Regions from separate parts of the Streptomyces sp. NPDC088252 genome, predicted to be linked through region 2. Evidence: riboswitches for the same ligand, from Rfam matches in the RefSeq annotation. Region 2 holds a riboswitch; the other holds the start of a gene.
The links. Region 2 has a riboswitch for thiamine pyrophosphate ahead of ACIOHC_RS27490 (thiamine ABC transporter substrate-binding protein). Riboswitches for the same ligand answer to the same signal wherever they lie in the genome.
Positions count from the first base shown of each region.

Region 1: another riboswitch for thiamine pyrophosphate. It lies ahead of thiO (glycine oxidase ThiO); the one in region 2 lies ahead of ACIOHC_RS27490 (thiamine ABC transporter substrate-binding protein).

Region 1 covers NZ_JBIURS010000013.1:194,901-202,263, forward strand. Annotated here, with positions in the region: gene pknB (Stk1 family PASTA domain-containing Ser/Thr kinase) at 1-84, opposite strand, end outside; gene ACIOHC_RS26205 (thiazole synthase) at 238-1,032, opposite strand; gene thiS (sulfur carrier protein ThiS) at 1,035-1,295, opposite strand; gene thiO (glycine oxidase ThiO) at 1,292-2,473, opposite strand; TPP riboswitch at 2,471-2,583, opposite strand; gene ACIOHC_RS26220 (hypothetical protein) at 2,635-2,997, shown strand; gene ACIOHC_RS26225 (NAD(P)/FAD-dependent oxidoreductase) at 3,007-4,260, shown strand; gene ACIOHC_RS26230 (Rv2175c family DNA-binding protein) at 4,332-4,697, shown strand; gene thiE (thiamine phosphate synthase) at 4,800-5,453, shown strand; gene metF (methylenetetrahydrofolate reductase [NAD(P)H]) at 5,553-6,470, shown strand; gene ACIOHC_RS26245 (hypothetical protein) at 6,521-7,363, shown strand, end outside.
Region 2 covers NZ_JBIURS010000015.1:43,482-50,844, forward strand. Annotated here, with positions in the region: gene ACIOHC_RS27485 (ABC transporter permease) at 1-806, opposite strand, end outside; gene ACIOHC_RS27490 (thiamine ABC transporter substrate-binding protein) at 962-2,074, opposite strand; TPP riboswitch at 2,148-2,264, opposite strand; gene rlmN (23S rRNA (adenine(2503)-C(2))-methyltransferase RlmN) at 2,306-3,412, opposite strand; gene ACIOHC_RS27500 (phosphatidate cytidylyltransferase) at 3,514-4,599, opposite strand; gene frr (ribosome recycling factor) at 4,599-5,156, opposite strand; gene pyrH (UMP kinase) at 5,336-6,112, opposite strand; gene tsf (translation elongation factor Ts) at 6,272-7,108, opposite strand; gene rpsB (30S ribosomal protein S2) at 7,211-7,363, opposite strand, start outside.

The DNA.
Region 1 (7,363 bases), on a different contig from region 2:
GCCGCCCACGGCGATGCGGGCATCGACGCGGTAACGGCCGTCGAGCAATTGCCCGACAAGAGGGTCCTGGAGGGTCGTATCCACGCATGCGAGTCTACGAGCAGCCACGGACACGACCCACGGGCCGGGGCACAGCCGGGGCAGTACTGCAGCCGAGCCGTGACAGGGACGTGCGCCCCGAGGCGTCCTGGCGGTGCACGGCCCCGCCCCCGCCGGGCCGCGGTGGGTCCCGGCGGATCAGAACGCCGGACGTTCCGGGTCCAGCACCGCGCGCCCCTCCACCGGTGACGAAGCCTCGGCGAAGTGCCGGCGCGGGATCCGGCCCGCGCGGCACGCCAGCCTCCCGCCCTCCACCGCGTGCCGCATCGCCGCGGCCATCAGCTCGGGTTCCTGCGCCCGGGTCACCGCGGACGCCAGCATCACCGCCGCGCACCCCAGCTCCATCGCGAGCGCCGCGTCCGACGCCGTTCCGGCGCCCGCGTCGAGGATCACCGGCACCTGGGCCTGCTCGACGATCAGCCGGAAGTTGTGCGGGTTGCGGATGCCGAGGCCGGAGCCGATGGGGGAGCCGAGCGGCATGATCGCCGCGCACCCCATGTCCTGGAGCCTGCGGGCCAGCACCGGGTCGTCATTGGTGTAGGGCAGCACGGTGAAGCCGTCGTCCACCAGGGTCTCCGCGGCGTCCAGCAGCTCGATCGGATCGGGCAGCAGGGTCCGCTCGTCGGCCACCACCTCCAGCTTGATCCAGTCGGTGCCGAGCGCCTCGCGGGCCAGCCGGGCGGTCAGCACGGCCTCGCCCGCGGTGAAGCAGCCCGCCGTGTTCGGCAGCACGCGGATGGAGAGCCGTCGGAGCACGGAGAGCACCGAACCCTGCACGGTCGGATCGAGGCGGCGCATCGCGACGGTGGTCAGTTCGGTACCGGAAGCGGTCAGCGACCGTTCGAGCACGTCGAGGCTGGGTGCCCCGCCGGTCCCCATGATCAGCCGGGAGCCGAAGGCGGTGTCGCCGAGAGTGAAGAGGTCGTCGGACATGGTCAGCCTCCCTGGACCGCGGTCAGGACCTCGACGCGGTCCCCGTCACCGAGTACGGCGGTGGACCACTGGCCGCGCGGGACGACGGTCTCGTTGACGGCGGCCGCTACGCCGGAGTGCGCGGCGGTCAGGGTGGCGACGAGGGCGCACAGAGTGGTGCCCGCGGCGAGCAGGCGGACCTCGCCGTTCACGGACACGGACAGGGGCGCGAGGCCGGGCTCGGGCGTGGAAGCGGCCATGGAGGGGGGTGTGGGCTCGGTCATGCGGGCTGCTCCTGACGTACGGGGGCGGCGGGCGAGAAACGGAACGGGGTGAAGGGGCGGGCCGGCTCGGGCAGCTCGCCGTCGGCCAGGAGTGCCGCCATGACGTCGCCGGTGATGGGGGTGAGCAGCACTCCGTTGCGGTGGTGGCCGGTGGCGAGGTGGAGGCCGGGCAGGGCGGTGGGGCCGAGCAGCGGCGCGTTGTCGGGGGAGGCGGGGCGCAGACCGGCACGGGTCTCGGTGAGCGGCAGTTCGGTGATGCCCGGCACCAGTTCGTGGGCGTCCCGCAGCAGTTCGTAGACGCCGCCCGCGGTGACGGTGGTGTCCCAGCCCATCTCCTCGCTGGTGGCGCCGACGACCAGTTCGCCGTTCTCACGCGGTACGAGATAGACATGGCTGCCCCGGACCACGGCCCGGACCGTCCGGGTGAGGAAGGGCGCGTACGCGGCGGGCACCGTCAGCCGCAGCACCTGCCCCTTCACCGGACGGACCGGCGGCACGACCTCGTCCGGCAGCCCCGGCAGCCTGCCGCTCAGGCTGCCCGCGGCGAGCACGACCTGGTCGGCGGTGAGTTCCGTGCCCCCGGCGAGGACGGCTCCGGCGGCCCGGTCGCGGACCACCGTCAGGCGCTCCACCCATCCGCGGTGGAAGACCACCCCGGCCCGTTCGCAGGCGGTCAGCAGAGCGGCGGCCAGCCGACGGGGATCGATCTGATGGTCGCCGTCGACCCGCAGACCGCCGCGGACGCCCGGCGCGAGCATCGGCTCCAGGCGCCGGCATTCGCGGCCGGTGAGCCACTCCGACTCCAGGCCGGAACGCTGCTGCAGGGCGTGCAGTTCCCGCAGATGGGCGCGGTCGTCGGAGTCCAGCGCGACAGCCAGCGTGCCGCAGGCGCGGAAGCCGGTCTCCCGCCCGCTCGCCGCCTCCAGTTCGGCCGCGAAGTCGGGATAGCGGGCGGCCGAGGCGACGTTGAGGCCCAGCAGCATCTGTTCGCCGTAGTGGAGTTCGGTGACGGCGGCCAGCATGCCGGCCGCCACCCGGGCGGCCCCGCCTCCCGGTTCGGGGTCGACGACCGCGGTGCGCAGTCCGCGTTGCGCGGCCCGCCAGGCGGTCACCAGACCGATGATCCCGCCCCCGATGACGAGGACGTCGGATCCGTCTCCGTTCCGTGTAGAACGCATGGGCGTCCAGCCCCTCCCTTCGCCGGCATGACCCGGATCAGGTTCGTACGGTCGGAGGCCGCCCAGCCTCCCTCTCAGCCCGGTGCGTCCGGGCTCCCGCGAGTGTTTTACGTTGGCCACCCTAAACCCCGCCCGCTGGACCCAGTAAGGGAGCAACCCCCGTGGCCCGTTCGCTCGACGGACTCGTCCTCTATCCGGTCGCCGACCAGGCCCCGGGGCAGGTCGGTACCCGTACCCGCTTCACGTACCACGAGGAGAACGGCCGGATCTGGGCCGAGTACGCAGGCGGCGACGTGGTCCGCGGCCACCTTGTCGGTACGCGCGTCGACGACACCCTCGACTTCCGCTACGTCCAGCTGAAGCAGGACGGAACGACCTCCTCCGGCCACTGTGTCTCCACCGTCGTCGACCTCGCGGACGGCAGGGTCCGGCTGGACGAGCGGTGGGAATGGGAGTCCCAGAACGGCAGCGGTACGAGCACGGTGGAGGAACTCCCCTTTCCTGACGATACGTCAGATGTTTAAGGTGTACGGGTGAGCGAGCAGCAGCAGTCGGAGCGACCGGACCGGCGGGCGGGGCGACGTGTCGTCATCGTCGGCGCCGGCATGGCCGGAGTACAGACGGCGGTGGCCCTGCGGGAGCAGGGCTTCACCGGTCCCGTCACCCTGATCGGTGCCGAACCGCACCAGCCCTACGACCGGCCCCCGCTGTCCAAGGCGGTACTGCTGGGCGAGGCCGAGGGCTCCGCGTTCGACGTCGACTTCGAGGCACTGGACATCGATCTGCGGCTGGGGTGCGAAGTCACCGGTGTGCGGCCCGGGGCGCACGAGCTGGACACGCCGTCAGGGCCTGTTCCCTACGACGTGCTGGTGGTCGCGACCGGCGCCGAACCGATCGTCCTGCCCGGTACCGAAGGCGTTCCCGGTGTCCATCTGCTGCGTACCCTCGACGACGCGGCACGACTGCGGCCCGTCCTCGACGAGCGGCACGGCGTCGTGGTCGTCGGAGCGGGCTGGATCGGCGCGGAGTTCGCCACCGCGGCCCGCGCCGCGGGCTGCGAGGTCACCGTCGTCGAGGCCGCCGACCGGCCGCTCGCCGGCGCGATGCCCGCCGAGGTGGCCGCCCCGATGGCCGCCTGGTACGCCGAGAGCGGCGCCGAACTCCTCACCGGGGCCCGGGTCGAGCGCATCGAATCCGGCCGCGTGATCCTGGCGGACGGCCGCGTGATCCCGGCCGGAGCGGTCGTCGTCGGCATCGGCGCACGGCCCTCCACCGCCTGGCTGGCCGGTTCCGGCATCGCCCTCGGCCCCGACGGATCGGTGACCGCCGACGATGCGCTGCGCACCTCGCTGCCCGATGTGTACGCGGTGGGCGACTGCGCCTCGTTCCCCTCCGCCCGATACGGCGAACGCCTTCTCGTCCACCACTGGGACAACGCCCTCCAGGGCCCGCGCACCGCCGCCGCCAACATCATCGCGGCAGGGGCCGGGGAAGGTCCGGCGCCGCAGACGTACGACCCCGTGCCGTACTTCTGGTCCGAGCAGTTCGGCCGGTTCGTGCAGTACGCGGGCCACTGTGCGGCGGCCGACACCCTGCTGTGGCGCGGCGATCCGGCGGACCCCTCCTGGTCGGTGTGCTGGCTGCGCGACGGCGTCCTGGTCGCGGTCCTCGCCGTCGGCCGCCCCCGCGACCTGGCGCAGGGGCGCAGGCTCATCGAGGCGGGGGCGCGGCTCGATCCGGCCCGGGTCGCGGATCCCTCCGTACCGCTGAAGTCGGCGACCCCCTGACGGCGTACCCCGCACCCCCGTACGGTCGGCCCGGCTACCGACTGTCGGTCCGGGATGGCACGCTTGTCCCCGTGACCGAGATTGACGCAAAGATCGATGCTCTCGTCCCTGCCTGGCTCCACCTCCCCGACATCGCGGAAATGCTCGATGTCGAGGTGACGCGCGTGCGGCAGCTGGTCAAGGAGGGCCAGCTCATCGCCGTACGACGTGGAGAGAACCGGGCGCTGCAGGTGCCTGCCGCCTTCATCGCGGGCAACAAGGTCGTCAAGGGCCTCTCCGGCACCCTGACGCTGCTGCGGGACGACGGCTTCACCGACGAAGAGATGCTGGAATGGCTCTTCACCCCCGACCCGACCCTGCCCGGCACCCCCGCCCAGGCGCTGAGCGAGAATCGCGGCACGGAGGTGAAGCGTCGCGCCCAGGCGCTCGCCGTCTGACCGCCTGCCGTAGGTGAGGTGCGGGCCCGCGGTATCGCGCGGCCCGCACCCAGCACCGTTCCGACAACCGCTCCACGACGCTCTCCAGGGGGGAACCGCTCCATGCCCACGCCTCGCGCGCTGCTGTCCGAAGCCCGGCTGTATCTGTGCACGGACGCCCGCAAGCGGCAGGGCGACCTCCCCGCCTTCCTGGACGCCGTCCTCTCCAGCGGGGTGGACATCGTCCAGCTGCGCGACAAGGGCATGGAAGCGGCCGAGGAGCTCGAACACCTGGCCGTCCTCGCCGAGGCCTGCAGGCGCCACGGCAAGCTCCTCGCGGTGAACGACCGGGCCGACGTCGCCCACGCCATCGGCTCCGACGTGCTGCATCTCGGCCAGGGCGACCTGCCGGTGCCCGCCGCCCGCGCCGTCATCGGCGAGGAGGTGGTGATCGGCCGCTCCACCCACGCGGAGCCCGAGGTCGACGCGGCCGTCGCCGAGCCCGGTGTGGACTACTTCTGCACCGGCCCCTGCTGGCCCACGCCGACCAAGCCCGGCCGGCCCGCCCCCGGTCTGGACCTGGTGCGCTACGCCGCCTCGCTCGGCACGCGGCGCCCGTGGTTCGCCATCGGCGGGATCGACGCGGGCAATCTCGACGAGGTGCTGGACGCCGGAGCCCGCCGGGTGGTCGTCGTGCGGGCGATCACCGAGGCCGCCGACCCCGCCGCCGCCACCGCGGAGCTCGCCGGGCGAATCCGGGCACGCGCTGGGGACTGATCCGGCCAGATGTCCGAGGAGTGGACAAACAGCCAGTCAATTCGGACAATTAACGCTGGTCTGGTCCTGTGGTCGTCGCACTCTGGTTAACCTGCCCGTATGGCCCTTGGCACATCTTCCACCAGGACGGATCACGCGCGTACGGTGCGTGAGCTCCTCGCGACCGGCAAGACCTCGTATTCGTTCGAGTTCTGGGCGCCGAAGACCGAGAAGGGCGAGCGGAATCTCTGGAACGCGCTCCGCCGTGTGGAGGCGGTGGGGCCGAGCTTCGTCTCCGTGACCTACGGTGCCGGCGGCTCCACCCGGGCCGGAACGGTCAAGGCCACCCAGCAGATCGCCGCCGACTCCACCCTCACCCCGGTCGCGCACCTCACGGCGGTCAACCACTCCGTCGCCGAGCTGCGCAACATGATCGGGCAGTACGCCGATGCCGGAATCCGGAACATCCTCGCCGTGCGCGGGGACCCGCCGGGTGACCCGATGGGTGAGTGGGTCGAGCACCCGCAGGGTGTGCGGTACGCGGCCGATCTCGTCCAGCTCATCAAGGAATCCGGCGATTTCTGTGTCGGCGTCGCGGCATTTCCCGAGATGCATCCCCGCTCGACCGACTGGGACACCGACATCCGGCATTTCGTGGACAAGTGCCGCGCCGGTGCCGACTATGCCATCACCCAGATGTTCTTCAATCCGGAGGACTATTTGCGGATGCGTGACCGAGTGGTCGCGGCGGGTTGCGAAACTCCGATCATCCCCGAGGTCATGCCGCTGACCAGCGTCAGACAACTGGACCGGTTCGCGCAGCTCAGCAACGCGTCTTTCCCTTCCTCTCTGAAAGAACGCATCCTCGCCGCCAAGGACGATCCCGCGGCTGTACGCTCCATTGGTATCGACTTCGCAACGCGGTTCTGCGCGAGGCTGCGCTCCGAGGGTGTGCCCGGACTGCACTTCATCACGCTCAACAACTCGACGGCGACGCTCGAAATCTACGAGAATCTCGGACTGCACAAGCAGTCGTGACCGGCCGTACCCGCCACGACCCGGGGCGGTGGCCGTAGGAGGGGGCGGGCATGGGCTGGACGGTCCTCTACATCGCGTTCGGAATAGTCGCGCTGTGGCTGCTCGGCGAGGTGCTCCTGCAGTACAAGGCGCGTCTGCGCTGGCGTCTGCTCGCCTTCGCGGGCTTCGCCTGTGTCGTCGTCGGTGTACTGATGCCGTCCGTGTTCGTCATCGCCATCGGCACGATCGCGTTCGCGACCGGCCAGACCTACGTCACGTTGTCCTTCCGGCGGGGCTTCTCCACCGGCTGGGCGATAGGGGGCAGCCCCGGCGCGAGCCGCCGCCGCCGGGGTGGCGGCGAGCGGGCGCGCCGCGAGCCCACCCTTGAGGTGTCGGACCTGGAGATGGAGTACGACGGTCAGGTCCCGGGGGCGGGTGCCACGGCACCGGCGGCCACGGTCTACGAGCCGGAACCACTGCCGGACGACACCGGACAGTACGGCGTCTACGGCGATCACCGGCAGTCGCAGCAGTCGCAGCAGGGTCCGCAGCCCGAGCAGCAGCCGCAGTACGCCGCCTATGAGCCCTACGCCGACCACTCCACGCACGCGGCGCACGGCCAGGACCCGTACGCCGGTCACGATTCCTTCGACGGACAGGACTCAATGGCCGGCCAGTACGACTACGGCACCGACCGGCAGCAGTACGCCGCGTATTCCGATCCGTACATCGGGACCGGCACCACCGGCGGCTCCACGCAGTACGTCTCGTACGACAGCCACGGCAATGGCTTCGACGGCTACGGGGCCGAGCAGCAGCATGCCGCCGACCCGTACGCCCAGGAGTACTCCACCGAGACCCCGCCCGGCGGTGTCTGGGTGCCGCAGCAGCGCGAGGGCGAGCAGTACCCCGCC
Region 2 (7,363 bases):
GGCCTGCGGGCGGTCTGTGCCGGGTCGACCAGCTTCAGCGCGGTCTCCCTGCGCCGTACGGTCCACGCGTGCACGGCGAGGATCGCTCCGACGGCGGCGAACTGCACCAGCGTCAGTACGGCGGCCGTCGGCAGGGCGAGCAGTTGGGCGGTCTGCCGGTAGATCTCCACCTCCAGCGTGGCGTACCCCGGACCGCCGAGGATCTGCACGACCCCGAAGGAGGTGAAGGTGAAGAGGAAGACCATCAGCCCGGCGGCGGCCACGGCGGGTGCCAGGGCGGGCAGGGTGACCCGTCGCCAGGCGGCGAACCGTCCGGCGCCCAGTACCCGGGCGGCCTCCTCCTGCCGCGGGTCGAGCTGTGACCACAGCCCGCCCACGGTCCGTACGACCACCGCGTAGTTGAAGAAGACATGGGCGAGCAGAATCGCCCAGACCGTGGTGTCGAGCCGTACGCCCCAGAGCTGGTCGAGGAACCCGCCGCGCCCGAGCAGCGCCAGGAAGGCCGTCCCGACGACGACGGTGGGCAGGACGAACGGAATGGTGACGACCGCCCGCAGCAGTTGTTTGCCGGGGAAGTCGAGACGGGCGAAGACATAGGCGCCGGGCAACGCGATCAGCAGGGTCAGCGCGGTCGAGGCGAGCGCCTGCCAGGTGGTGAACCAGAGGACGTCACGGATGTCCGGCCGGGTCAGCACTTCGCCGATCCGGCCGAACTGCCAGACGCCGTCGGCCTTCAGCCCGCGGCCGACGATGGCGGTGACGGGGTAGGCGAAGAACAGCGCGAAGAACGCGACGGGCACGGCCATCAGACCGAGCCGCACCGCGTTCCCGCGCCACGCCTTCGCGCGCACCGGGTCCACGCGCCCGAAGCGGCCGCGCGGCTCCTCGCCACGCGTCCGCTGCTCGTCCCCCTCGGGCGCGCCCTTCCCGCCCGCGTCCGATCCGCGTACGGGAGTCTTCGCTACTTCACTACGAGCGAGGACCACGACTGGACCCACTGCTCACGGTTCTTGGAGATCCGATCAGGGGCAAGAGTCGTCGGCCTGTCGACCCTCGCACCGAACTTCGTGAAGAGCTCGGGCAGTTTCGCACCCTCGGTGACCGGGTTCACGAACATGTTGAGCGGCATGTCCTCCTGGAACCGCTTGCTGATCAGGAAGTCCAGCAGGGCCTTGCCGCCCGCCTCGTTCTTCGCACCGTTCAGCAGACCGGCGAACTCTATCTGGCGGAAGCAGGTCCCGGTGGCGACGCCGGTGGGGGCCTCGGCCGGCTGCGGCTTCGCGTAGAGCACCTCGACGGGCGGGCTGGAGGCGTACGAGACGACCAGCGGCCGGTCGGCCTTCGCCTTCCGGCCGCCCGCGGAGCCGGAGAACTCCTCGTTGTAGGCCTGCTCCCAGCCGTCGACGACCTTGACGCCGTTGCTCTTCAGCTTCTTCCAGTAGTCCTGGTAGCCCTTGTCGCCGTAAGTGGCGACGGTGCCGAGGAGAAAGCCGAGGCCGGGCGATGAGGTCGCGGCGTTCTCGGTGACGAGGAGGTTCTTGTACGCGGGCTTCGCCAGGTCGTCGAAGGAACGCGGCGGTGCCAGCTTCTTGTCGGCGAAGTACTTCTTGTCGTAGTTGACGCAGATGTCGCCGGTGTCGATCGGGGTGACCCGGTGCCCGGCGCCGTCCAGCCGCGTGTCGGCCGCCACCCGGTCGATGCCCTTCGCCTCGTACGGCGTGAAGAGCCCGCTGTCCAGGGCACGGGAGAGCAAGGTGTTGTCGACGCCGAAGAACACGTCGCCGCGCGGGGAACCCTTGGTCAGGATCTCCTGGTTGAGCGCGACACCGGCGTCGCCGCTCTTCAGCACCTTGACGGTGTAGCCGGTCTCCTTGGTGAACTCCTTCAGCACGTCCGGGGAGGCGTTGAAGGAGTCGTGGCTGACGAGCGTCACGGTCTTCGAGCCGGAGCCCTTCGTGCCGCCGGAACCGGAGGCGGACTTGTCGGAACTCCCGCATCCGGCCAGCGCCGTGACGCCGAGCGCGGCAGCGGCAGCAGTCGCCGCGAGCTGCTTGGTTCTGCGTGTGGTGCTCATTGTGGATTCCTCCTGGGTTTTGGCCAGGAAGAGACGCGGCCCCGCCCGCGCAATGCGGGCAGGGCGCAACAGCATGAGTTGATGACCGAACTTCCTACCCGGAATGACCCGGGCGAGGTTCAGAGGGTCTGCGGACGACCTGTCCTCGGTGCCGCACTCTCAGCGCTGTGGCGCTCCCCTGTCGGAATATGAAGTTGATTTCAGGCCCAGGTTACACGGGCCGTCCCGGCCTCAGCGCTCGGCCGCCGCCAGCTGTCCACAGGCTCCGTCGATCTCCTGGCCGCGGGTGTCCCGCACCGTCACCGGCACCCCGTGGGCCGCGATCGCCTCGACGAAGGCCTTCTCGTCCTCGGGCCGCGAGGCGGTCCACTTGGAGCCGGGCGTCGGGTTCAGCGGGATCAGATTGACGTGCACCCGCTTGCCCTTGAGGAGCCGGCCGAGCAGATCACCGCGCCACGCCTGGTCGTTGATGTCCCGGATCAACGCGTACTCGATGGAGACCCGGCGACCGGACTTCTCCGCGTACTCCCACGCCGCGTCCAGCACCTCGCGCACCTTCCACCGCGTGTTCACGGGGACGAGCGTGTCGCGCAGTTCGTCGTCCGGCGCGTGCAGGGACACGGCGAGACGGCACTTGAAACCCTCGTCGGCGAAGCGCAGCATCGCGGGCACCAGACCCACGGTGGAGACGGTGATCCCGCGCTGCGAGAGCCCCAGGCCGTCCGGCTCCGGGTCGGTCAGGCGACGGATCGCGCCGACCACCCGGTTGTAGTTGGCGAGCGGTTCACCCATGCCCATGAAGACGATGTTGGAGAGCCGTGCCGGGCCTCCGGGGACCTCCCCGTCGCGCAGGGCCCGCATGCCGTCCACGATCTGGTGAACGATCTCGGCGGTCGACAGATTGCGGTCGAGACCGGCCTGTCCCGTCGCGCAGAACGGACAGTTCATCCCGCATCCCGCCTGGGACGAGATGCACATCGTCACCCGCTCCGGGTAGCGCATCAGGACGGACTCGACGAGCGTCCCGTCGTGCAGCTTCCACAGCGTCTTACGGGTGGTGTCGTCGTCACAGCTGATGTGGCGGACCACGGACATCAGGTCGGGGAACATCGCCTCGGCGAGCTTGTCCCTCGAACCGGCCGGGATGTTGGTCCACTCGGCCGGGTCGCGCGCGTACCGCGCGAAGTAGTGCTGCGAGAGCTGCTGGGCGCGGAACGGCTTCTCGCCGATCGCGGCGACCGCTTCCTTGCGCTCGGCGGGCGTGAGGTCGGCGAGGTGCCGCGGCGGCTTCTTGGCTCCGCGGGGCGCGACGAAAGTGAGTTCTCCGGGCTTAGGCATGGTCCATCCAGTGTCGCAGACGCAACGATGAGGGCCCGCCGCCCTGTGGACGACGGACCCTCACGCATGAATGCCCAGGTCAGGACGGTGGATCTCGCAGATCAGCCGGAACCCACGAACAGCACCAGCAGCAGCCAGACCACCGGGGCGGTCGGCAGGAGCGAGTCCAGCCGGTCCATGATGCCGCCGTGCCCCGGCAGCAGCGTGCCCATGTCCTTGATGCCGAGGTCCCGCTTGATCATCGACTCGCCCAGGTCGCCGAGGGTGGCGCTGACCGCGACCGCGAGCCCCAGCACCAGCCCCTGCCACCAGGAACCGCCGTCGATCAGGAACTGCATGCACAGCGCCCCGGCGACCATCGCGAAGGCGATGGCCCCGAACAGCCCCTCGCGGGTCTTTCCGGGGCTGATGCGCGGCGCGAGCTTGTGCTTCCCGAAGCGCCAGCCGACGGCGTACGCGCCCGTGTCGCTGACCACGGTCAGCAGCAGGAAGGTGAGCACCCGCTGCGGCCCGTCGTCCGCGGTCAGGAGCATCGCGACGAAGGTCGCCAGGAACGGCACGTAGAACGCGGCGAACACACCGGCCGTGACGTCCTTGAGGTAGCCCTCCGGCGGCTCGGTCATCCGCCAGACGAGCACCGCGAGCGCGGTCAGCGCCATCGCCACCCAGGCACCCTCGGCGCCCCGGGCGTACCCGGCCACCACCATCGCCGCGCCACCGACCGCAAGCGGAACGAGCGGCGCCTTGATGCCCTTGCGCTCCTCCAGCCGCGAGGTGAGCTCCCAGAGCCCCACGACGACGGCGACGGCGATCACACCGACGAAGACGGCCTTCACGATGAACAGCGAGGCGACGATGACGGCGCCGAGCCCCACACCGACCCCTATGGCGGCTCGCAGATCACGGCCCGCACGTTTCTTCTGCGGGGGCGGTGGCGCGGTGGACATGGGCTCCTGCGGCTTCTCGTCACGGAACAGGGGGCCACCGCTCAGGCGTGCGGCCCCCTGGCCCCGGTCATCAGGGTCGTCAGCGTCTCTACCTGCGTCGGGAACGTCCGGCACGACGGGCATGGGCCGAGTCTGCTGGGCGTCATGCACATCGTATGCAGGACCCGCCGGGGCGGCCTGCATCTCGGGCGCACCCCAGCGACCGGCTCCCTGTGGGGCGCCCCGGGAAGAGTCGTTCATCAGACTTCGAGCAGCTCGGCTTCCTTGTGCTTGAGCAGCTCGTCGACCTGTGCGACGTACTTCGCGGTGGTGTCGTCGAGCTCCTTCTCCGCGCGACGCACCTCGTCCTCGCCGGACTCCTTGTCCTTGACCAGCTTGTCGAGGGTCTCCTTGGCCTTGCGGCGCACGGCCCGGATGGAGATCTTCGAGTCCTCGGCCTTCGACTTCGCGACCTTGATGTAGTCGCGACGACGCTCCTCGGTGAGCTCCGGGAAGGTGACCCGGATGATATTGCCGTCGTTGCTCGGGTTGACGCCCAGGTCCGAGTCACGGATGGCCTGCTCGATGTTGCGCAGCGCGCTCTTGTCGAACGGCGTCACGACGGCCATGCGCGGCTCGGGCACCGAGAACGAGGCGAGCTGGTTGATCGGGGTCAGCGCGCCGTAGTAGTCGGCGACGATCTTGTTGAACATCGCCGGGTGCGCACGGCCGGTACGGATCGCGGCGAAGTCTTCCTTCGCGACGACGACGGCCTTCTCCATCTTCTCCTCGGCCTCAAGGAGGGTTTCTTCGATCACCACGTGCTCCTGCGTGTCTTGAGTGGGCCCGGCTGCTCGGGCCCGGCGGGTCCTGCGTCGCGTCCTCACCTGCACGGTGTCCGACCGGCAGGCCGTTGTCCATCCTTCGGGACCTGTACCGGTGTGTTCCCGGCAGGCCCCGGACCCTCCCGTCGCTTCCCGGGAAGGTCCCCCGGTTCTCAGGTCCGGGTGCCCTGGTCACTCACGAGCGTGCCGATCTTCTCACCCTTGACCGCACGGGCGATATTGCCCGTCGCGGTCAGCTCGAACACGAGGATCGGCAGCTGGTTGTCGCGGCAGAGCGTGATGGCGGTGGCGTCGGCGATCTTGAGATCGCGGGCGAGCACCTCGCTGTACTCGAGCGCGTCGAACTTCACCGCGTCGGGGTTGGTCTTCGGGTCGGAGTCGTAGACCCCGTCCACCCCGTTCTTGCCCATCAGCAGCCCCTGGGCGTCGATCTCCAGGGCGCGCTGGGCGGCAGTGGTGTCGGTGGAGAAGTACGGCATCCCCATACCGGCGCCGAAGATGACGACGCGGCCCTTCTCCAGGTGGCGCACGGCGCGCAGCGGGATGTACGGCTCCGCGACCTGCCCCATGGTGATGGCGGTCTGCACGCGTGAGTCGATGCCTTCCTTCTCCAGGAAGTCCTGGAGAGCCAGGCAGTTCATGACCGTGCCGAGCATGCCCATGTAGTCGGACCGGGCCCGGTCCATGCCGCGCTGCTGGAGCTCGGCACCGCGGAAGAAGTTGCCGCCGCCGATGACGACCGCGATTTCCGCACCGTCGCGGACGACTGCCGCGATTTCCCGGGCGATGGCGTGCACGACGTCGGGGTCGACACCGAGACCCCCGCCGCCGGCGAACGCCTCTCCGGACAGCTTCAGCATGAAGCGTCCGGGCACCTTGCCGTCGTCGCGCTTGTGGTCACCTTTTGCGGCGTCCGCGCCCTTGTTCATGGAGATTCTCCTCGTGCACATACGAAGAAGGCCATTGCCGGTGGGTCTGGTGTTCCCCTGCGGCAATGGCCTCCTCGTCAGATCTGCGGTCGTACGGCATGTGTGCGGCCGACGACTGCACTAGACCCTATCGGGGTCCACCGTTGTTCGCGGACGGACTCAGATGCCGACCTTGATGCGCGAGAAGCGCTTCAGGGTGACACCGGCCTCGTCCAGAACCTTCTGGACGGACTTCTTGTTGTCCTTGGCGAACGCCTGCTCCAGGACGACGACCTCCTTGAAGAAGCCGTTGACGCGACCCTCGACGATCTTCGGAAGGGCGGCCTCGGGCTTGCCCTCCTCGCGAGAGGTGGCCTCGGCGACACGACGCTCGTTCTCGACCGTCTCGGCCGGGACCTCGTCACGGTTGAGGTACTTCGGGGCGAAGGCGGCGATGTGCTGCGCGACGTCCTTGGCGACCTCGGCGTTCTCCTTGTCGAGCTCGACCAGGACACCGACCTGCGGCGGGAGGTCGGGCATCGTGCGGTGCATGTACGCAGCCACGTAACCACCGGTGAACTGCGCGAAGCGGTCCAGAACGATCTTCTCACCGAGGTTGGCGTTGGCCTCGTCGACGTACGCCTGGACGGTCTTGCCGGCCTCGATCTCGGAGGCGAGCAGCGCGGCCAGGTCGGCCGGCGAGGTCGCGGCGACGTGGGCGGCGAGCGTGTTGGCGACGGTCTGGAACTTCTCGCCCTTGGCGACGAAGTCCGTCTCGCACTTCAGCTCGAGCAGGACGCCGGAGGTCTTGTCCTCGGAGATGAGGGAGACGACGGCACCGTTCTCGGCAGAACGGCCCTCGCGCTTGGCGACGCCCTTCTGACCCTTGATACGGAGCTCCTCGACGGCCTTGTCGACGTTGCCGTCGGCCTCGTCGAGCGCCTTCTTGCAGTCCATCATGCCGGCGCCGGTCAGCTCGCGGAGCTTCTTGACGTCAGCGGCGGTGTAGTTCGCCATGAGTCTGTGTTTCTCTCTCGAAGTCTGAAAGATCTACGGGTGAACGGCGGGGGCGGTGCCCGTGGCACCGGCCCCGCCGTCATTCAGCCGTGACGGAGGTTGTCAGGCCTGCTCGGCGTCCGCGGCCGGGGCCTCGGCGGCGGGGGCCTCGGCAGCGGCCTCGGCCGGCGTCTCGGCGGCGTCCGCGACCTTCTCGGTCTCGGCAGAGGTCTGCACCTCGGTGTCGGCCTTCTTGTCGCCCTCGAGCAGGTCGCG